Regions from separate parts of the Bradyrhizobium sp. KB893862 SZCCT0404 genome, predicted to be linked through region 2. Evidence: riboswitches for the same ligand, from Rfam matches in the RefSeq annotation. Region 2 holds a riboswitch; the other holds the start of a gene.
The links. A riboswitch is a leader RNA that binds a small molecule or an ion and turns the genes downstream of it on or off. The one in region 2 is predicted to bind S-adenosylmethionine.
Positions count from the first base shown of each region.

Region 1: another riboswitch for S-adenosylmethionine. It lies ahead of metX (homoserine O-acetyltransferase MetX); the one in region 2 lies ahead of JQ617_RS36815 (O-succinylhomoserine sulfhydrylase).

Region 1 is NZ_JAFCLT010000003.1:522,662-526,874, forward strand. It holds gene metW (methionine biosynthesis protein MetW) at 1-382, opposite strand, end outside; gene metX (homoserine O-acetyltransferase MetX) at 385-1,587, opposite strand; SAM riboswitch at 1,673-1,752, opposite strand; gene JQ617_RS16410 (chorismate mutase) at 1,969-2,817, shown strand; gene hisC (histidinol-phosphate transaminase) at 2,853-3,950, shown strand; gene JQ617_RS16420 (prephenate/arogenate dehydrogenase family protein) at 3,947-4,213, shown strand, end outside.
Region 2 is NZ_JAFCLT010000015.1:66,371-70,583, reverse strand. It holds gene JQ617_RS36830 (hypothetical protein) at 45-1,097, opposite strand; gene JQ617_RS36825 (PAS domain S-box protein) at 1,202-1,615, opposite strand; gene JQ617_RS36820 (2'-deoxycytidine 5'-triphosphate deaminase) at 1,726-2,862, opposite strand; SAM riboswitch at 2,943-3,022, shown strand; gene JQ617_RS36815 (O-succinylhomoserine sulfhydrylase) at 3,097-4,213, shown strand, end outside.

The DNA.
Region 1 (4,213 bases), on a different contig from region 2:
ACGACACGATGGCGCGATGGCCGATGCGCAGCAAGTTCTCCAGCACGACCTTCGGCTGCCGCGTCGCCTGCAGCGTCTGCGACAGGATCACGTAATCGAATGCATCGTCGGGATAATTGACGAGGTCGGTGTCGGCATCGCCCTGCACCACGGCAAGGCCCTTGGCGACGCAGCGATTGACGCCCTCGCGCGACAATTCGATGCCGCGCCCGTCGATGCCGCGGGCCTCGAGCAGCTGCAGCAGATCGCCGTCGCCGCAGCCGACGTCGAGCACTCTCGAGCCCGGCTTGACCATCTCGGCCACCAGCAGATGGTCGGCGCGAGCCTGGCCGGATTGTCCGGCCGCAACGCCGCCGAGCGGCAGCACTTCCTGTACAGACATCGCTAGCCGTCCTTAGCCGTAAGCCCGCGTGCCTTGCCGGCCGATTGCAGGAAGGCGCGGGAGATGTCGAAGAATTCGGGCACGTCGAGCAGGAAGGCGTCGTGGCCGCGATCGGTCTCGATCTCGGCGAACGACACCCGCGCGCTCGACGCATTCAGCGCATGCACCAGCGCGCGCGATTCCGAGGTCGGGAACAGCCAATCGCTGGTGAACGACACAACGCAGAAACGCGTCTGGATGCCGGCGAACGCCTTCGCCAGCACGCCGCCATGGTCGGCCGCGATGTCGAAATAGTCCATCGCGCGCGTCAGATAGAGATAGGCATTGGCGTCGAAGCGCTCGACGAAGGACGAGCCCTGGTAGCGCAGATAGGACTCGACCTGGAAGTCGGCATCGAACGAGAAGGTCGGCAATTCGCGATCCTGCATGCGCCGGCCGAACTTGCGATGCAGCGCCGCGTCCGAGAGATAGGTGATGTGCGCGGCCATGCGCGCCACCGCGAGGCCGCGATGCGGATGGATGCCCTGATCGGCATAGCCGCCATTGTGCCAGTCGGGATCGGCCATCACCGCCTGCCGGCCGAGCTCGTGGAAGGCGATGTTCTGCGCCGAGTGCCGCGTTGCGCAGGCGATCGCCAGCGCGGAGTAGACGCGGCCAGGATAGGCCGCAGTCCATTGCAGCACCTGCATGCCGCCCATCGAGCCACCGACGACGGCGAACAGCGTGTCGATGCCGAGCCGGTCGATCAGCATCGCCTGCGCGCGCACCATGTCCGGAATGGTGATGACGGGAAAATCGAGGCCCCACACCTTGCCGGTGGCGGGATTGATCGAGGCCGGCCCGGTCGAGCCCATGCAGCCGCCGATCACGTTGGAGCAGATGATGAAGTAATGCTTGGGATCGAGCGGCCGGCCCGGGCCGACCAGCGTCTCCCACCAGCCGGACTTGCCGGTGACGGGATGCACATTGGCGACATGCTGATCGCCGGTCAGCGCATGGCAGATCAGCACCGCGTTGGAGCGATCGGCGTTGAGTTCGCCATAGGTCTGATAGGCGATCTGGAACGGGGAGAGATCGACGCCGCAATCGAGCCGCAGCGGCTGGTCGGCGCCGAACTGCGCGACCGGCGAGCTCGGATGATCCACCTCATGCGACCGGTCGTCGGCACTGATCGCGGGACTGGGCACGGACTTGACGCCAACCATCATCGACCTCGTTTGCGACTGTCGTCAGACCGCCGCTGGAATCAGGCCATGAAAAACCCGGCCTGAACGATAGGTTCGGCCGGGATCGGAAGCGTCCCCGGCCTGTTTAGCGAGTTTTTTAACGTGGCTGCAAGCCGGCCGGCTCAAATGACCACGGAACGGGCAAAAAACTACCGGCTTGGGCGGTTTTCGTCAAGTCGCGGACCGGATCAACCAAATTCGTCCCTGTCTTGCCCGCCGGACAGGCCGTCATTTCTCTTTGCTTTCGCCGCCCCGACTGCCTAATCAAGACGTCGATCGCAGCGGATCCGGCCTTACCAGTTTCCTACCAGTTTCCTGGGCCGGCCCGCATTGGAACGCCTCTCAACAGTCCAGTCAGATATGTCCCAACGTCCGCCCGCGCCACCGTCATTGCAGGAATTGCGCAAGGAGATTGACGCGATCGACGAGGGCATGCATCGCCTGCTGATGCAGCGCGGCGACATCATCGACCGCCTGATCCAGGTCAAGCAGACCCAGGAGGTCGGCTCGGCCTTCCGTCCGGCGCGCGAGGCCTCGATGATGCGCGAGATCGTGCAGCGTCATCGCGGCATCCTGCCGCTCGACACGGTCGAGAGCATCTGGCGCGTCATCATCTCGACCTTCACCTATGTGCAGGCGCCGTTCTCCGTGCACGCCGACATCTCGGTGAGCGAGCCAGCGATGCGCGATTCCGTGCGCTTCCATTTCGGCTTCACGGTTCCTTACGTCGCGCATTTCAGCGCGCAGGCAGCGGTCGAGGCGGTGGCGAAATCCAAGGGCGATCTGGCGCTGGTCTCGGCGACCTCGAGCCGCACACCCTGGTGGCTGGAGCTGGAAGCAGAGGGCGCGCCGAAGATCATCGCGCGGATGCCCTTCGTCGAGCGCGCCGACCATCCGGCCGCGCTGCCGGTGTTCGCGATCTCGCGCGTCGCCGACAGCGCCCTGGTGACGGAGGTCGAGACCTTCAGCGTGCGCGTGTCGGGATGGAATGCCGAGGTCGCGCGCGCCCTGTCGCCGCTCGCCGAGATCGTGGCGGTGCCCGATACCGCCTTCGACGGCGCGGCCTTGCTCGTCTCGGTTACGAGCGAGAGCAGCATCGGCAAAATCAGGGCTGCCCTGATCGAGGCGGGGGCCTCGGTACGCTCCACGGCCCTCGTCGGCAGCCACGCAACGCGCTATACGGTGGCCCCGACCGGGCCGAAATCGTAAATCGCGTATCGCCTAAAGCCTATCCGGAGTTGAAGATGTCCCGCCCCGTGCCGAACCCCGGCATTCTCGATATTGCGCCCTACACGCCCGGCAAGACCCCGGTGCCGGAGCCGGGCCGCAAGGTGTTCAAGCTGTCGGCCAACGAGACGCCGTTCGGGCCCTCGCCCAAGGCGATCGAAGCCTTCAAGCGCGTGGCGGATCATCTGGAAGACTATCCGGAAGGCACCTCGCGCGTGCTGCGCGAAGCGATCGGCCGCAGCTATGGCCTCGATCCCAACCGCATCATCTGCGGCGCCGGCTCGGACGAGATCCTCAACCTGCTCGCCCACACCTATCTCGGCCAGGGCGACGAGGCGATCTCCACCACGCACGGATTCCTGGTCTATCCGATCGCTACCATGGCGGTCGGCGCCAGGAACGTGATCGCGGAGGAGACCAACCTCACCTGCAACGTCGACGCCATCCTGAAGGCGGTGACGCCGAAGACGAAGCTGGTCTGGCTCGCCAACCCCAACAACCCGACCGGCACCTACATTCCGTTCGACGAGGTCAAGCGGCTGCGCGCCGGCCTGCCCTCGCATGTGCTGCTGGTGCTGGACGCCGCCTATTGCGACTACGTTTCCCGCAACGACTATGAAATGGGCATCGAGCTCGTCGCCACCACCGAGAACACGGTGGTGACGCACACCTTCTCCAAGATCCACGGCCTGGCGGCGCTGCGCATCGGCTGGATGTTCGGCCCCGAGCACATCATCGATGCCGTCAACCGCATCCGCGGTCCCTTCAACGTGTCGACGCCGGCGATGTACGCCGCGGTCGCCGCGATCGAGGACACCGCGCATCAGGCAATGTCCAAGCAGTTCACCGAGACCTGGCGCAACTGGCTGACCGAGGAGATCACCAAGCTCGGCCTGAAGGTGACCCCGAGCGTCGCCAATTTCGTGCTGATCCACTTCCCGACCGAGAAGGGCAGGACCTCGGACGACGCCGACGCGTTCCTCACAAAGCGCGGCCTCGTGCTGCGCGCGCTGAAGAACTACGGCCTGCCGCATTCGCTGCGCATGACCATCGGTACCGAAGAGGCCAACCGCCTCGTCGTCGACGGCCTGCGCGACTTCGTGGCCGGCAAATGAGCGCGCAGGCGCACTTCCAGCGCGTCGCCCTGATCGGCTTCGGCCTGATCGGTGGCTCGATCGCGCGCGCCGCCAAGCTCCAGGGCTTGGCTGGCGAAATCGTCACCACCGCGCGCTCCGAGAAGACGCGTGCGCGCGTGATCGAGCTCGGCATCGTCGATCAGGTCGTGGCGACCAATGCGGAAGCGGTGAAGGATGCCGATCTCGTCATCCTCTGCATTCCCGTCGGCGCCTGCGGGCCGGTGGCGCAGGAGATCGCACCG
Region 2 (4,213 bases):
TCTCCCCGCTTGCGGGGAGAGGTAAAGCCGCGGCCGCAGCCGCATCACCCGATCGTCCAGACCAGCGGCGAACGGCCGCCCGCGGCGGTGCGCATCTGCACGCCGATGTGCCGGCCGCATCCCGCAGCCAGTCCTTCGAACAAACCCTCCAGCACCTTGGCACAGGCGCGGTGATAGTCGGCGACGTCGTCCATCAGCTTCCAGCTCTGCTGGCGGATTTCGAACGCGCCCTCGGACTGCGTCGTCTCGGCGGCGTCATCCTGCGCGGCGAACAGGGCGTTCAGGAACGCTGCGAACTCGCTCGCGCCGCCGCGGCTCATCGACAGCGCCGCGGCAACCTCGTCGAAATATTGCATCCCGATCAGCTTGCCTGTGAGGTGCAGGAGATAGGCGGCATCCTCCGGACCGAACAGCTGCACCATCACGGGCGCGGCGGTGCGGACATATTCCATCGCGTAGTTGCGATAGGCCTTTTCCAGCCGAGGTTTTGGCCAGCTCGCGACCGGCAGAGCCGGTGCAGTCTTTGCGTCGAACAACGGCGCCTCCAGATGCCGCGCGAATACGAGGCGCTGGTCCAGCTCGAGTGGATGGTCGTACTGGTGATAGTAGCCTTCGAGCCCGTCCTGGCCGTCGACGCTCTGCTTGGTGCAGACGAAGCCGAGCCTGGTATCGCCGAGCGCGACGCCGTTGTTGGCGTGCCAGCCGCGCAGCATCGCGCGCGAGACCTCGCCCGGCACGCCGCAGATCGCGGTGCCCTTCCAGATCCAGCGCGGCGGCGGATAGCGGATCCAGGCCTTGGTGTCGCTCTCGTACATGTACTCGACGTGGACGCCGCCGATCCAGTTGGAGAGATAGTGATATTGCGCGGCGGCCACCGCCGGCGGCAGATGATCGATCCCGAGCTTCCTAAGGCCCGGCAGGAAGCGCTCCTGCTGCTGGCGGCGGAACACGCGGAAGACGAATTCGGCGGCATCCGCCGTGCCGCGGCGCGTGACGACGGTGAGGATGAGGCCGGTGAAAAAAGCGTGGTAGAGGTCGGCGACCGCACGCCAGCGCTTCCATTGGGCTTCCTGCGCGGTGTCGCCTGGCGTGGTCATGTTCGCTCCCGATCGTTGTTGCAATCGAGTGTGTCACCGCCTCTGCCGACAGGCAACATGACGCGCGCGCAAGCCTCTCTGCGCGGCGGCCCGTCAATTCCGCATCACGAATTTCGTGCAACCTTCGCAGCGCGATCGCGCTCGACGCGTTCGGTGACGTCGCGCGCCATCGCGACCGATCCCTGCACCGCGCCGCCGGCATCCCGCACCAGCGCAAACGTCATCTCGATGTAGAGCTTGCGGCCGCTCTTGTGCAGCGCGCGGGTCAGTGTCGGCTTGCCCGCAAGCTTCATCGTGCCGCTCGCGAGCGCGGCCTCGAAACCTTTCCAGTGCGCGGCGCGCAGATGCTCGGGAATGATGAGGTCGAGATTCTGGCCGAGCGCTTCGTCGGCGGTGAAGCCGAACAGCGCGCTCGATGCGCGATTCCAGCGCGTGATCGTGCCGGCGCGATCGGAATAGATCAGCGCGTCGGCGACGTCGTTGAGGATGTTTGCGTCGAGTTGGGATTGGTCGGTCATGTCGCCACCTCGCCGGAATGTAGCCCGGATGGAGCGAAGCGTACCGGGATCGTGCCACAAGCGAGAGTGTCCCGGATTTCGCTTCGCTCCATCCGGGCTACAGGATCGGGCTACACCCGAAAATGCTTCGATAGTTTGAGGCCCTGGGCCTGGTAATTGGAACCGATGCGCTGGCCATACATGGCGTCGGGACGCGCCAGCATCTTCTCATAGACGAGGCGGCCGACGATCTGGCCGTGCTCGAGGATGAACGGCACCTCGCGCGAGCGCACTTCGAGCACCGCGCGCGATCCCAGCCCGCCGGCACCGGCATAGCCGAAACCGGGATCGAAGAAGCCGGCATAGTGCACGCGGAATTCGCCGACCAGCGGATCGAACGGCACCATCTCCGCGGCGTAATCCGGCGGCACCTGCACCGCTTCCTTGGAGGCGAGGATGTAGAACTCGCCGGGATCGAGGATCAGGCTGCCGTCGGGGCGCGCCGAGATCGGCTCCCAGAAATCCTCGACGGAATAGCCGGCGCGACGATCGACATCGACGACGCCGGTATGGCGCTTGGCACGATAGCCGACGAAGCCGTTCGCCTTCTCGCCGGAGAGATCGACCGAGACGGCAACGCCGCCCGCGAGATCGGCATCGTCGATATCGACGAGGCGCTCGGCGGCATGCAGCGCATCGAGCTCGTCGGCGTTGAGGATGGCATCGCCGGTGCGGAAGCGCACCTGCGACAGGCGCGAGCCCTCGCGCACCAGCACCGGAAACGTCTTCGGGCTGATCTCGGCATAGAGCGGGCCGTGATAGCCGGCGCCGATCATGTCGAAGCGGCGGGTGCCGTCGGCGATGACGCGGGTGAAGACGTCGAGGCGGCCGGTCGAGCTTTTAGGATTGGCGGCCGCGACGATCTCCGGCGGCAGCGCCAGGCTTTCCAGCAGCGGCACGATGTAGACGCAGTTGGTCTCCAGCACCGCGCCGTCGGCAAGGCTAAACTCGTGCAGCTTCAACTCGTCGATGCGCTCGGCGACGGTGGCACCGGGACCGGGCAGGAAGCTGGCGCGGACGCGATAGGCGATGTCGCCGAGACGCAGATCGAGGCTCGCCGGCTGGATCTGGCTCTCGACGAAATCGTAGGCGGGCAGGATGAGGCCTGCTTCCGCCATCGCCGCGATCATGCGGTCGGGCAGGATACCATTGGCGTCGGGCGCGACCGTGAACGTCAACCGAGGGTCCTCATCAGGGGTCAAGTACATCCGGACATGCGGGAAATACTAGCCTTTTACGGCTATCCGATGGACGCCTTGACGAAAAGGGCAATGCGGAATATGAGCATCACTTATCCCGTGGTGATTTGAGCCGGCCGGCTTGCAGCCACGTTAAATAAGTCGCTAAACAGGCCGGGGACCTCTGTGATCCCGGCCCGTGGTTTTATCCAGGCCGGTTTTTTTGTGACCGTTTTCGACGAGACGGTCATATCGGAGGGTCCTATGTCGAAGTCGCCTGCCACTTACCGCCCCGAAACCCGCCTGGTCCATTCCGGCACCCTGCGCTCGCAATATGGCGAGACGTCAGAGGCGCTGTTTTTGACGCAAGGGTATGTCTACAACAGCGCCGAGGAGTGCGAGGCGCGGTTCAAGGGCGAGGATCCCGGCTTCATCTATTCGCGCTACTCCAACCCGACGATCGCAATGTTCGAGCGCCGCATGATCGAGCTCGAGGGCGCCGAAGCCGCGCGCTCGGCGGCAACCGGCATGGCGGCGGTGACCACCGCGATCCTGGCGCCGCTGAAGGCCGGAGATCACGTCGTTGCTTCCCGCGCGCTGTTCGGGTCGTGCCTCTACGTCATCCAGGACCTGTTGCCGCGCTACGGCATCGAGACCACGCTGGTCGACGGCGCCAATCTCGATGAATGGCAGCGCGCGGTGAAGACCAACACCAAGACGTTCTTCCTGGAGAGCCCGACCAACCCGACGCTCGACGTGCTCGACATTCCCGGCATCGCCGAGATCGCGCACAAGGGTGGCGCGCGGCTTGTCGTCGACAACGTGTTCGCGACCCCGATCTGGCAGAGCCCGCTCGCGCTCGGGGCCGACGTCGTCGTCTACTCCGCGACCAAGCACATCGACGGCCAGGGCCGCTGTCTCGGCGGCATCATCCTGTCGTCGGAAGCCTTCATCGCCGAGCACATCCACAATTTCATGCGCCAGACCGGCCCGTCGATCTCGCCCTTCAACGCCTGGGTCCTGCTCAAGGGCCTGGAAACGCTGGGCGTGCGCGTGCGCGCGCAGACCGACACGGCGGCGCAGGTCGCCGAGGTGCTGGCGAGCCATCCGAAGATCTCGCGGCTGATCTATCCCGGCCGCGCCGATCATCCTCAGGCGGCGCTGGTGAAGAAGCAGATGCGCGGCGGCTCGACGCTGGTCGGCTTCGAGGTGAAGGGCGGCAAGGCCGCGGCGTTCCGCGTGCTCAACGAACTCAAGCTTGCGAAGATCTCCAACAATCTCGGCGACGCCAAGAGCCTCGTGACCCATCCGGCCACCACGACGCATCAGCGCCTGAAGCCGGAAGACCGCGCCGCGCTCGGCATCAGCGAAGGTTTCATTC